DNA from 3 places in the Sulfurovum lithotrophicum genome. Region 2 is predicted to be linked to each of the others. Evidence: riboswitches for the same ligand, from Rfam matches in the RefSeq annotation. Region 2 holds a riboswitch; each other region holds the start of a gene.

Region 1 (3,155 bases), 290 kb from region 2:
CAATTTCACCAGAGTTTTTCCCCGTCTCTTTTGCAAACAGCTTTGTTGCTTTGTCCGATGCCGTCAAGAGTGCTTCCAAATCCCCCTGCAGCTTTTCTACTTTGCTGAGATTTGGGGTTTCCTGTAGTATTTTCCGAAGAGGCTTCCACTGTACTTCTATCTCATCCAGACTCTTTTTAATTGCATCATTTTTGGCATATGCTTTCAACAACTTCAGATGGTCTGTAAAAGCATCTATAGTCTGCTGGAGATCTTTGCCGGGAGTGCCGAATGTATTTCCCATCCCGACCATGGCATAATCCTTCAGCATACGCTGGGTAAACATTCTCTGCTTGCCGGCTATATTGACCGCATCTTCCGTATTTTGAATCTCAACTGCCGCCAATGATGCTGTCAGCAGGAAAAAGATCCCTATCTTTTTTATTCTTTTTTTCATTCTATTCATAATATACTATTTACCTTCCTGTGCAGCATACAGTCCTGTAGCAGTATTCATGTTTTTAAGGATCTCATTGGATTTTTTGTAGATCAATGCCGGAATAAATTTTGACTTTGATCTGTTCATAATCTCAAAGAACTTGAATGCTCTTTCCGCCTTTTTCAAGAGTGCCGTAATCTCCGGTGTATTCATATCTGATTTCATAAGGCGGTCAAGAGAATCTTTGAAAAGCTTCATCGATGCATCCATCTTTTTTTTGAATTGGGGATCGTTCACACCCCATACTTTCAGCATGTACAGACTCGCCATTCTCTGGGAAAGCATACGCTGACGGCCAGAGATATTGATGATCTCACCCGACTCTTTTCCTGTCTGCTTGGCAAAGAGGCCGACCGCCTCATTAGATTGCTTCAAAAGTGCCTCAAGGTCTTCCTGCATCTTTCCTGCCTTATCTTTGCTGGGCGGCTCATTCAGTGCCTGCTTAATGGGAACCCACAACTTCTTTACTTTCAAGAGACTCTCTTCTGTTTTGGGCTCCTTGTTGAACGCGATCAGCGAGTCAAGGTGGTTTTCAAAATTTGCCATTATCTTCGTCAGATCTTCTTTTGGATTTCCGAAATTATTCTGCAAACCTATCATTGCATAATCTTTCAGCATCCGCTGGGTATACATACGCTGTTTTCCGGCTACATCCACTGCCTGCGAAAGGTTAGCGATCTCAATGGCATGCAAAAATCCGATTGAGAAACACATTATTAGAAAAATTTTTATCCAGTATTGGAGAGGTTTATGCATTTTAACTCCTTTTTTTGTATTGAAAAAGGAACCAAAATAAAGTAATAAAAAGTATAGATACTACTTTACGCGGCGATCTGGCGAACTTAATTTTATCAAGTCCCATGACTTTCCGTCCCTGCTTCACAACAGGTTTGGCTTTTTCATTTTCAGACAATCTTTAATTTTGTCTTAATTAATTATACTTGTCATAATATTAAATTAACGTTATTTTTCTCTCTTTTTCTTTTTGTATTGATTTTTCATCATTTTATGAATATAATAACCTAAAAAAAGTACTTTGGATGAAAAAAAAGATATTACTCGGACTCTTTTTAAACCTTATACTGCATGCCGAAACGATGTCGGAAGTCTATTTGAAGAACGGATGTCATGGATGTCACGGGCTTTACGGTGAAGGGATCGGTGCGACTCCCAGACTGCAGGGACAAAGAGAAGAGGTACTGCTCAAAAAGCTGAAAGACTTGCAAAACGGAAAAACACGAACGGCATTTGGAAACGTGATGATATCTTTTGCCAAAAACCTGGATGAGAACCAGACCCTTGAAATGGCAAAATACCTCTCTACTCTCAAAAGAACGGAGCAGGACGAAGTATACGAGTTGGATTACGATGACAATGCAGGAGACGGGAGCTCCTGATCACTGTCTTCCACTGGTTTAGACAAGACAGTACTATTCTGCAGGAGCAAGCTCTTTTTTCTCGTCTGCCTGGGCTTCATTTTTGAAATTTGCACTATCCTCTTTGGTTTCAAATGCCTCTTTTGATGCACTCTCCTCCACTTCTGCAGCGGCTGCCGCATGATCTTTTACAGCTTCAGGAGCATCTATCGCAGCAGACTCCTCTTTTGCAACACTGTCTTCCGGTTTTGCAGATTCTTCTGTCTTTTTGACCTCTTCAGCTTTTTTGGCCTCTTCAGCTTTTTTTGCTTCTGCCACCGCCTTGGCTTCCTCTTCAGCCTCTTTCTCTTCGGCTATATAATCACTCAAGTCATCTTTACAATCAAAGAGTTCGTCATCTTTAATCTTTACGATCTTGACATTGGCACCGTAAGTATAGACCAGTTCTCCACCTTCTTTGCCCTGCTTTAGGATACCTGCAACAAAAAGAACGAGGATCAGAAGGTAAAGTGCCTTCATCATTCCTCTCTGGATCATTGAGGAAAGTAGTTTGAACACAAGCACAATGACAGATGCCAGCATCAGGTAGGTACCGAGCAGCTTATGTGCCTTCAGGTCCGCCTGTCCCGCTTCCGAGAGAAGATCCCATGCATGTTTTCCATCGGCAGATCCGGTAAGATATGCAGCAATTGCCGCCACAACGGTCAGTATCAGTAAGAAGAAAGAGATCACTCCGATCGCTCTTTTTTTTGTAAAAAGATTGATGATCTCCAATAAAAGCACCACTATCGGCAATGCAATGATAAAGTGGTCGACCGGCGGGTGCATAAGTGCCGGTATATCGAACGGTAGTGGTATCTCAGGTATTTTAAACGGTAGTGCTGGTAATTGCATAATTCATTCCTTAAATGTTGATGTGTAGAGATTATAACACAAAACTATTTAGTTTTATGACTAGAACGGTTTGACCACGACCATGATGACAATGAAGATCATCAGCAGTGTCGGTACTTCATTGTAGAATCTGAAATACTTCCCACTTTTGTAGTAGGGATCAACGATCAGCTTTTTACGTATCACATTGAGTGAAAAACTGTATGCGATCAGCAAAGCAACAAAGAAGAGTTTTGCATGCATCCATCCACCACTTTGAAAAATACCGGGATTCAGATAAAGCATAAGTCCACCCGAAAGTATCGTCGCCCACATCGCAGGTACACCGATGTAGTTATAGAGCTTGTACTCCTGTACCTCGACTACTTCTCCAAAAGCCTTGTTGTCAGCATGCTCCCTGTGGTAGA
Region 2 (3,155 bases):
TGATGCGAAGCAGCAGAAACATCTTGCACAAAAAATAGCGCATGTTATCAGTATGTCCACAAGGGACAGCGATACAGTATGCCGTTACGATGAAGAGCATTTCGCCATACTCATGCCCATGGCAGACAGAGAAGCTGCACTCCATCTTGAAACACGTCTCAAGACAGCATTGTCACATTATGAATTCCATGTAGATCCGCAACCTGAATTTGATTTCATAACAACACAGTTCGACAACAGCGAAACGGAAGAATCATTTATAACGCGGAGCAAGAATTGATGTAAGAGCTATGAGAGCACGGCACCAAAAAGTATTTACTCTCCAAAAGAGAGTAACGAAAGGTAATGCTTTACAGACCATCCAGCGTTTCGATAAGCAGTTCTATCTCATCTTCATAGGAAGTGGCCTGTTTGGCCAGACGAAGATAGGCTTTGAGAAGCTTATCGGGTTTATTGTCTGTATGCAGGTTGACACCGGCATCCGAGAGGTCCTTGTTGACAAAATCCGCAAAATCATCTTCAAGTTTAATTTCATAGCGGTTGCCGCAGACAGTAAGTCCTACATTTTTCATATTCAAATCCTTCAGATATAGAAATTAAAAATCAGAAGATCAATTTTTAATTGTTACCTTTCAACTGTACTATGACAGCAGCGCCTCAACTTGTGCGATTATTTTTTCGATCTCTGCATCTTTTTCAGCTAATTCCCTTTTCAGTGAATCGATTATAGTATCTTTTTCACTTTGGGAACCAGACATATTTGCAAGCTCTGCATTGAGTTGCTCATTTTCATTTTTGAGTGCTTCGTAATCTGCTTTCCATTGCGTAATCTTTTCCTGTAGTTTCTGTAAGGCTGTCATCGTTCGCTCCATGATAATATTTTTTCTGAAACGCTATCATAGCAAAAGAATCAGAAATTGGAAATTAGAAATTGGAAATATCCTGTATAAAACAGCATCTCCTCCAACACCAAACCAACTTGCTTTCTATTTTCTGAATTTGGATTTAATAAATATTTAAGTTAAAATAAAATACAATTAAATTTAAGTTATTGTTTTAGAAATGCTAAACCTATCGTGAGGTAGGGACAGAAAGCTATGGGTCTCATGTAGATTGCCAGGTTGCCGATATGGACAATAAATAGAGAATACTATCTCAGTAGAGTTTTTTATTTACATATTTTTTGTAATCTCCCCCCCCCTGTCTTTTCTGTCCCTTAAATTTTTTATATTTTAAAGGATCATTATGTATTCTCTATACAGACCAATAATAGTTTTGCTATCTCTTCTGTTTATTACTACAGGTATGGAAGCCGGAGGAACAAGCTTTGGTATCACCATCAAAGCTACTCCACTTTCCTATGATGAGTTTTCACTCCCCAGATTAACAGATGATGAGTTCAATAGCCTTTCTACCGAAAAAAAATACAAAGTGGCCACCAAGCTTTACAGCACTCTGTATTATGGTACTGACATGAATGATATTAACACCAGTATTCAATCGGGTACTTTTATCAGTCAAACCTATGACATGTTCGATCGGGAGAACAGTGCTGCGGAAGTCAGTGACGTGGAAGAATTGATTGGCCAGTATTACAGTGCCACCAAAAACGGTCAAGTCATAGTACCGATCCTGGCAAGACTGTTTCATTTGACACCCGGGAAAACATACTTTAACCATTGGGCCGCCTATGTATTGGCCCAGAGTATACTTTATTGTCCCGGACTGGAACTTCCCAATGTCAAAGAAACCGATGCCTATGCTGTCTACTATTCCAATCTTGTAAATGAACTTAATGCCGGTTCCAGTTTGCAGTGGATCACTTTTAAACATATGATATCACAATCCAATTGGAGACGGTTCAAGAGCCCTGAGGACAATGGCCGTGAAATGCTGGAGATCTACCTGTACGATATGAATGACAGTCACGTACCTTTGGCTGCACAGGCACTACAGAACTGGAAACTTGATAGAGGCAGCAATACGTTGGTCATCGAGGAAGGAAAGGGAAATACAGAACCGATCACTGACCTGTTCGAAGGTACCACGGTTACCAGCGGAACAGATTTTTACAGCAGCCTTGTCCTTCAACCTGACTTTTTGCCCACTGTGACCAGAAGATTGGTGAATATCTATTTTTCAACTTATACGGATACACAAAAAGACGATATCGTTTCCCAACTCGTTATGAGCAATCCAACAGCATGGACAGACCTCCTGAAAGAGATCATCTATTCCAGGGAGTATTTATTGAATTCCAACAGAATACGCTCCTTTGAGGAACTCTTTCTCCCTATAGCCAAAACAGTGGACTGGCATCCACATAGTTCTTCTTTTTTCACCCTCTACGATGCTTTGGATAAGATGAATCAGGCATCTATGGCATACAAGCTGGGAAGAGCAGTCAGTGCACCCCTCAATACTTATTCTTTTGCCTGGATGCACAAAAGTTTAAGGGATAACCTAATGACCAAATTTGAAAAGAACTCCTCTTTTGTATCGATTGCCGACGGATGGGGCTTGAAAGAGATATTTGCTGTTATTCCAGATACGCTTACAACCAATGTAGAGGTAGCCGAATATATGGTGCATTCTCTTTTCATTTCCACAATCGGAAGGGATGCTACGGCCAATGAGCTTCAAATGTTCAAAGACCTTGTAGATCCAGACAAATATGATCCCGATCTGTTCAACAGCTATGGCAGGCTGGTATTAACAGGAAGCGACAATCCTGACCTGGATGCAAAGATGCGGGGATATATCGCCGATCTTATCCTTGATTATATTTCCAGACTTGGCGAAACATATCAATTCATAACAAATTCATAGGAGAATATCATGAAAAAGAACATTCAACGTCCAGAAGAACATATCGACCGACGAACCTTTATGAAAGGTCTTGGTGCTTTAGGCCTTTCTTCTGTATTCCCCAGTACTTTGTCTGCTGCCGCTCTGGACTACGATCAGATCCAGTTCGATCCGAATATCTACAACGACAACAATGCCCAGACCATTATTGTTTATCTTACAGGGGGTGCTGCAGAATTTGCAGGGAACCTCACAAACCTGGACGAGATAAACAGTGCAAGCCAGAATCCCTATCCTCTCCCCTCCATGACACCTACACAAAACAACTGCTGGCTGGAAGCAGGAGG
Region 3 (3,155 bases), 100 kb from region 2:
CGTAGCGATAATGATCTTCGGGACTTGGATATTTTTTTCCAAAAAAATGTCTTCACTGTTTTTCAGCAGATTGAGTATGACCTGAATGATCTCATTTTCATACATCATGATCTCGGTATGGTCATTCAATTCTGTAATGACTTGAATGCCTTTGCCTTCAAGTGATTTTTGAATGATCATCAGGGCATTTTCAACGGGTTGGCTCAAGGGTGCTGTCGCCTTGCTTTTGTAGGGGTTGAAAAAGTTCCTGAAGTCGTCCGTCGTATCGGAAAGATAGCGCACATACTCCAGAATGCTGTCGTGTTTCCTTTGTAGATAAGCAAGGAACTTTTTTCGTTCGGTAGGTTGGGCAAGGTCGAATTTACCGCTTGCGATCTTCATGTTAACCCCTATGACAGCGGAATTTATGGCTCCAAGCGGCTGTTTCCACTGGTGCGAGATCATGCTGAGCATCTCTCCCATTGCAGCCATTCTCTGCTGTTGAAGTAGCAGTTCATCCTTGTGCCGCAACTCTTCCACCGCCAATTCCATCTGTTTTCTCAACCGTTTATTGTATTGGCGCTGTGCATAGAGGCTGAGCAGTATGAGCAGGACAAGCAGGGCAAAAGGAAAGAGCATTTTCAAAAGATTCTCAGCTGTATACCGGGTATTGTCGTCTGTATGCATGTTTTGTACCAAGCGTGCTTCACCCAAAGAGGTAAAGGTACTCTTTGGCTCTGATAGGTTAAGGTCTGAAGGCAGAGTTTTTGCATGTAAAAAAAGATGAAAGGTCAGGAAAAAAGATAAAAAAAGATATACAAATTTCATAGGCTGTCACCGGTGATGCTGGTTTTTATAAATGTACTATAGCATAATAATACTCTTTACGTGACATTTGCGTGACATTTATCTGTTATAATGCAATGTTATGTTATTCCCTTTCTAAATTGAAGAGAGGAAATACAGCATATTGTCAAAGCCAAACCACCTGAGAAGGTGGGACGGAAAGCTACGGATCTCCCCCTTTTTTTTGAGGGCAGACCGCCGGGTTGCCAAAATAAATATTTTACAAAATTACAAGGGGTTGTAAATGAAGTTAATTTGGTCATGGTTGAGGGCGGTTGCCCTTTTTGGTTTTTTGTTTTTAGGTTTTGGGGTTCAGTTGCATGCTGAAGGTTCCTGGCAGATGGGGCTGAATGAAGATGTAACACATGAACAGCCATTGTTTCAATGGAACAGTACTTATAATAACTCAAGTACAGGTTTGGAAGTTAAAGAACGACCTCTCTATGTTGATATCACAAATGCAAATGAAATTATAAATATTCATATTTGTGGAGAGGCAAATGGTGATAATCTGTCCATCGAGATTTATGATGAATCGGGTACAACCTTACTGGATTCCACGACAATGAATAGCTCAAATGTCGATTGTACTGATGATTTTAATGGTATATTGAGTGGAGGATATGAGTTTATTCCAGGAGCAGTAGGTACCTATCAGATACGTTTAGACAATACACAAGGGACGCAAGATGTTTTAAAACGCTTTGATGTATTTGTCAAGACAAACCCTGGTGATGATGTGGACCCACGTATAGATCAAGGGCGGCTTTGGGCCTATAGATGGGCTTTTGATGCAGGTTCTTTTGGAGATAGCCACTCCACCAGTGCCAATTTATACGCTGTGGTTGACGGTGGGTTTAATGGCAGTTATTATACATGGGAACTTGATCTTGACCATTTTGCCGGATATGTATACGAATTAACAGCAAATAATTTGGGACTTACGAGTCCTAATGCTGATGGAACGATTGTTGCCGCTTTGAGTGGATGTATTGATTCAGATAGTGCGGCACCCTGTCCTTCTGTATCTGGAAATAGAAACTATGTTGAAGCGCAATATAAACTTTATCTTTCCAACCCTGCTGCTTCTTACCCCAGGCCCACAACGCTGCCTGAGATTACAAATTTCCATTTTCTTGATGATCAAGGTGTTGATGATTCGATCTCACCAAGTGACACAGTGACAGTACAGGATACAGGAAACTTTCTCTTTACAACAAACTTGGCAATAAGTGGAACCTATACCATTATAATAGATGTAAACAATGATGATGTTTTTGGTAGTGGGGATGTATTTCTGAACGGAACAGCTGTACCTGGAGACAATAGTGTTAACTGGAATGGCGTAGATAATAGTGGTAATACCGTTCCTAATGGTACTTACAAAGCACAGATCGTTCTTAAAACAGGAGAGTTTCACTTTACTGCCGCGGATGCAGAAACAAGTGGTGGTTCAGGTAATAATGGTTTGACAATCAATGCAGTTTTAGATAATGGTAGTATTGATACATCGAATAAAGTTTACTGGGATGATAATAGTTATTTAGGGTTGACACATGCCGATTCATATAATGCAGACGGAACATATAAATACCACAATTGGGGTGATTTTACAAGTGGTGGTGATGGAAATAAAGCATATTTGGATACTTATTCTATAGGAGCGACTTCCCAACCCGTCTTTCTTCGTTTGGCTATAGAACCTGATGATACGCCTCGGACCAAAATGACAGGCAAGGTATTTGACGATGCAAACGGCAACGGTGCATATGATTCTGGTGAAACAGGTTTCTCCAACATCACGATAGCTATTACAGATACGACAGGAACATTTTTTGTTTCAACAGATACAAATGGAGATTATGTAGCGTATACTTCGGCAACTGAATCCAGTGTAGTCATTGACGTAAATGAATCCACTCTCCCCGTAGGTTATGCCCAAACAGCGGGAACAGACCCCGAAACTGTTGATGTTTCAGCAGGCGGAACAATTTCAGTGGGAGATGATGGATATCAAGTACAAGCGGATCTTCGCACAACTAAAGTCGTGGATAAAGTATCTCCCAATGTTGGCGATACAGTTACCTATACGTTAACTGTCACAAATAATGGTCCCGCAGAAGCAACAAATGTAAGTTTGACAGATCAACTTCCAACTGGAATTACTTATGCTTCCAATACTCCAAGCCAGGGAACTTATAACTCTGGTACAGGTATTTGGACCATAGGAACATTGGCAAATGGTGCAAGTGCGAACTTGACACTTTCAGGAACTGTTGATTCTGGAACATCTTTGTTGACAATTACTAACTTTACAACTTCGGCTACAG

What was found. Region 2 has a riboswitch for cyclic di-GMP ahead of YH65_RS01520 (hypothetical protein). Riboswitches for the same ligand answer to the same signal wherever they lie in the genome.
Region 1: it holds a riboswitch for cyclic di-GMP, as region 2 does, so the genes downstream of both, YH65_RS02850 (type IV pili methyl-accepting chemotaxis transducer N-terminal domain-containing protein) here and YH65_RS01520 (hypothetical protein) in region 2, are expected to answer to the same signal.
Region 3: it holds a riboswitch for cyclic di-GMP, as region 2 does, so the genes downstream of both, YH65_RS11175 (beta strand repeat-containing protein) here and YH65_RS01520 (hypothetical protein) in region 2, are expected to answer to the same signal.

What each region holds. Positions count from the first base shown of each region.
Region 1 covers NZ_CP011308.1:596,947-600,101, reverse strand. Annotated here, with positions in the region: gene YH65_RS02855 (type IV pili methyl-accepting chemotaxis transducer N-terminal domain-containing protein) at 1-445, opposite strand, end outside; gene YH65_RS02850 (type IV pili methyl-accepting chemotaxis transducer N-terminal domain-containing protein) at 452-1,192, opposite strand; cyclic di-GMP riboswitch class I at 1,303-1,383, opposite strand; gene YH65_RS02845 (c-type cytochrome) at 1,519-1,875, shown strand; gene YH65_RS11185 (DUF2231 domain-containing protein) at 1,909-2,748, opposite strand; gene hemJ (protoporphyrinogen oxidase HemJ) at 2,809-3,155, opposite strand, start outside.
Region 2 covers NZ_CP011308.1:308,910-312,064, reverse strand. Annotated here, with positions in the region: gene YH65_RS01535 (GGDEF domain-containing protein) at 1-280, shown strand, start outside; gene YH65_RS01530 (hypothetical protein) at 351-572, opposite strand; gene YH65_RS01525 (DUF3450 domain-containing protein) at 642-872, opposite strand; cyclic di-GMP riboswitch class I at 1,055-1,129, shown strand; gene YH65_RS01520 (hypothetical protein) at 1,246-2,829, shown strand; gene YH65_RS01515 (DUF1501 domain-containing protein) at 2,839-3,155, shown strand, end outside.
Region 3 covers NZ_CP011308.1:410,243-413,397, forward strand. Annotated here, with positions in the region: gene YH65_RS01990 (sensor histidine kinase) at 1-807, opposite strand, end outside; cyclic di-GMP riboswitch class I at 948-1,036, shown strand; gene YH65_RS11175 (beta strand repeat-containing protein) at 1,391-3,155, shown strand, end outside.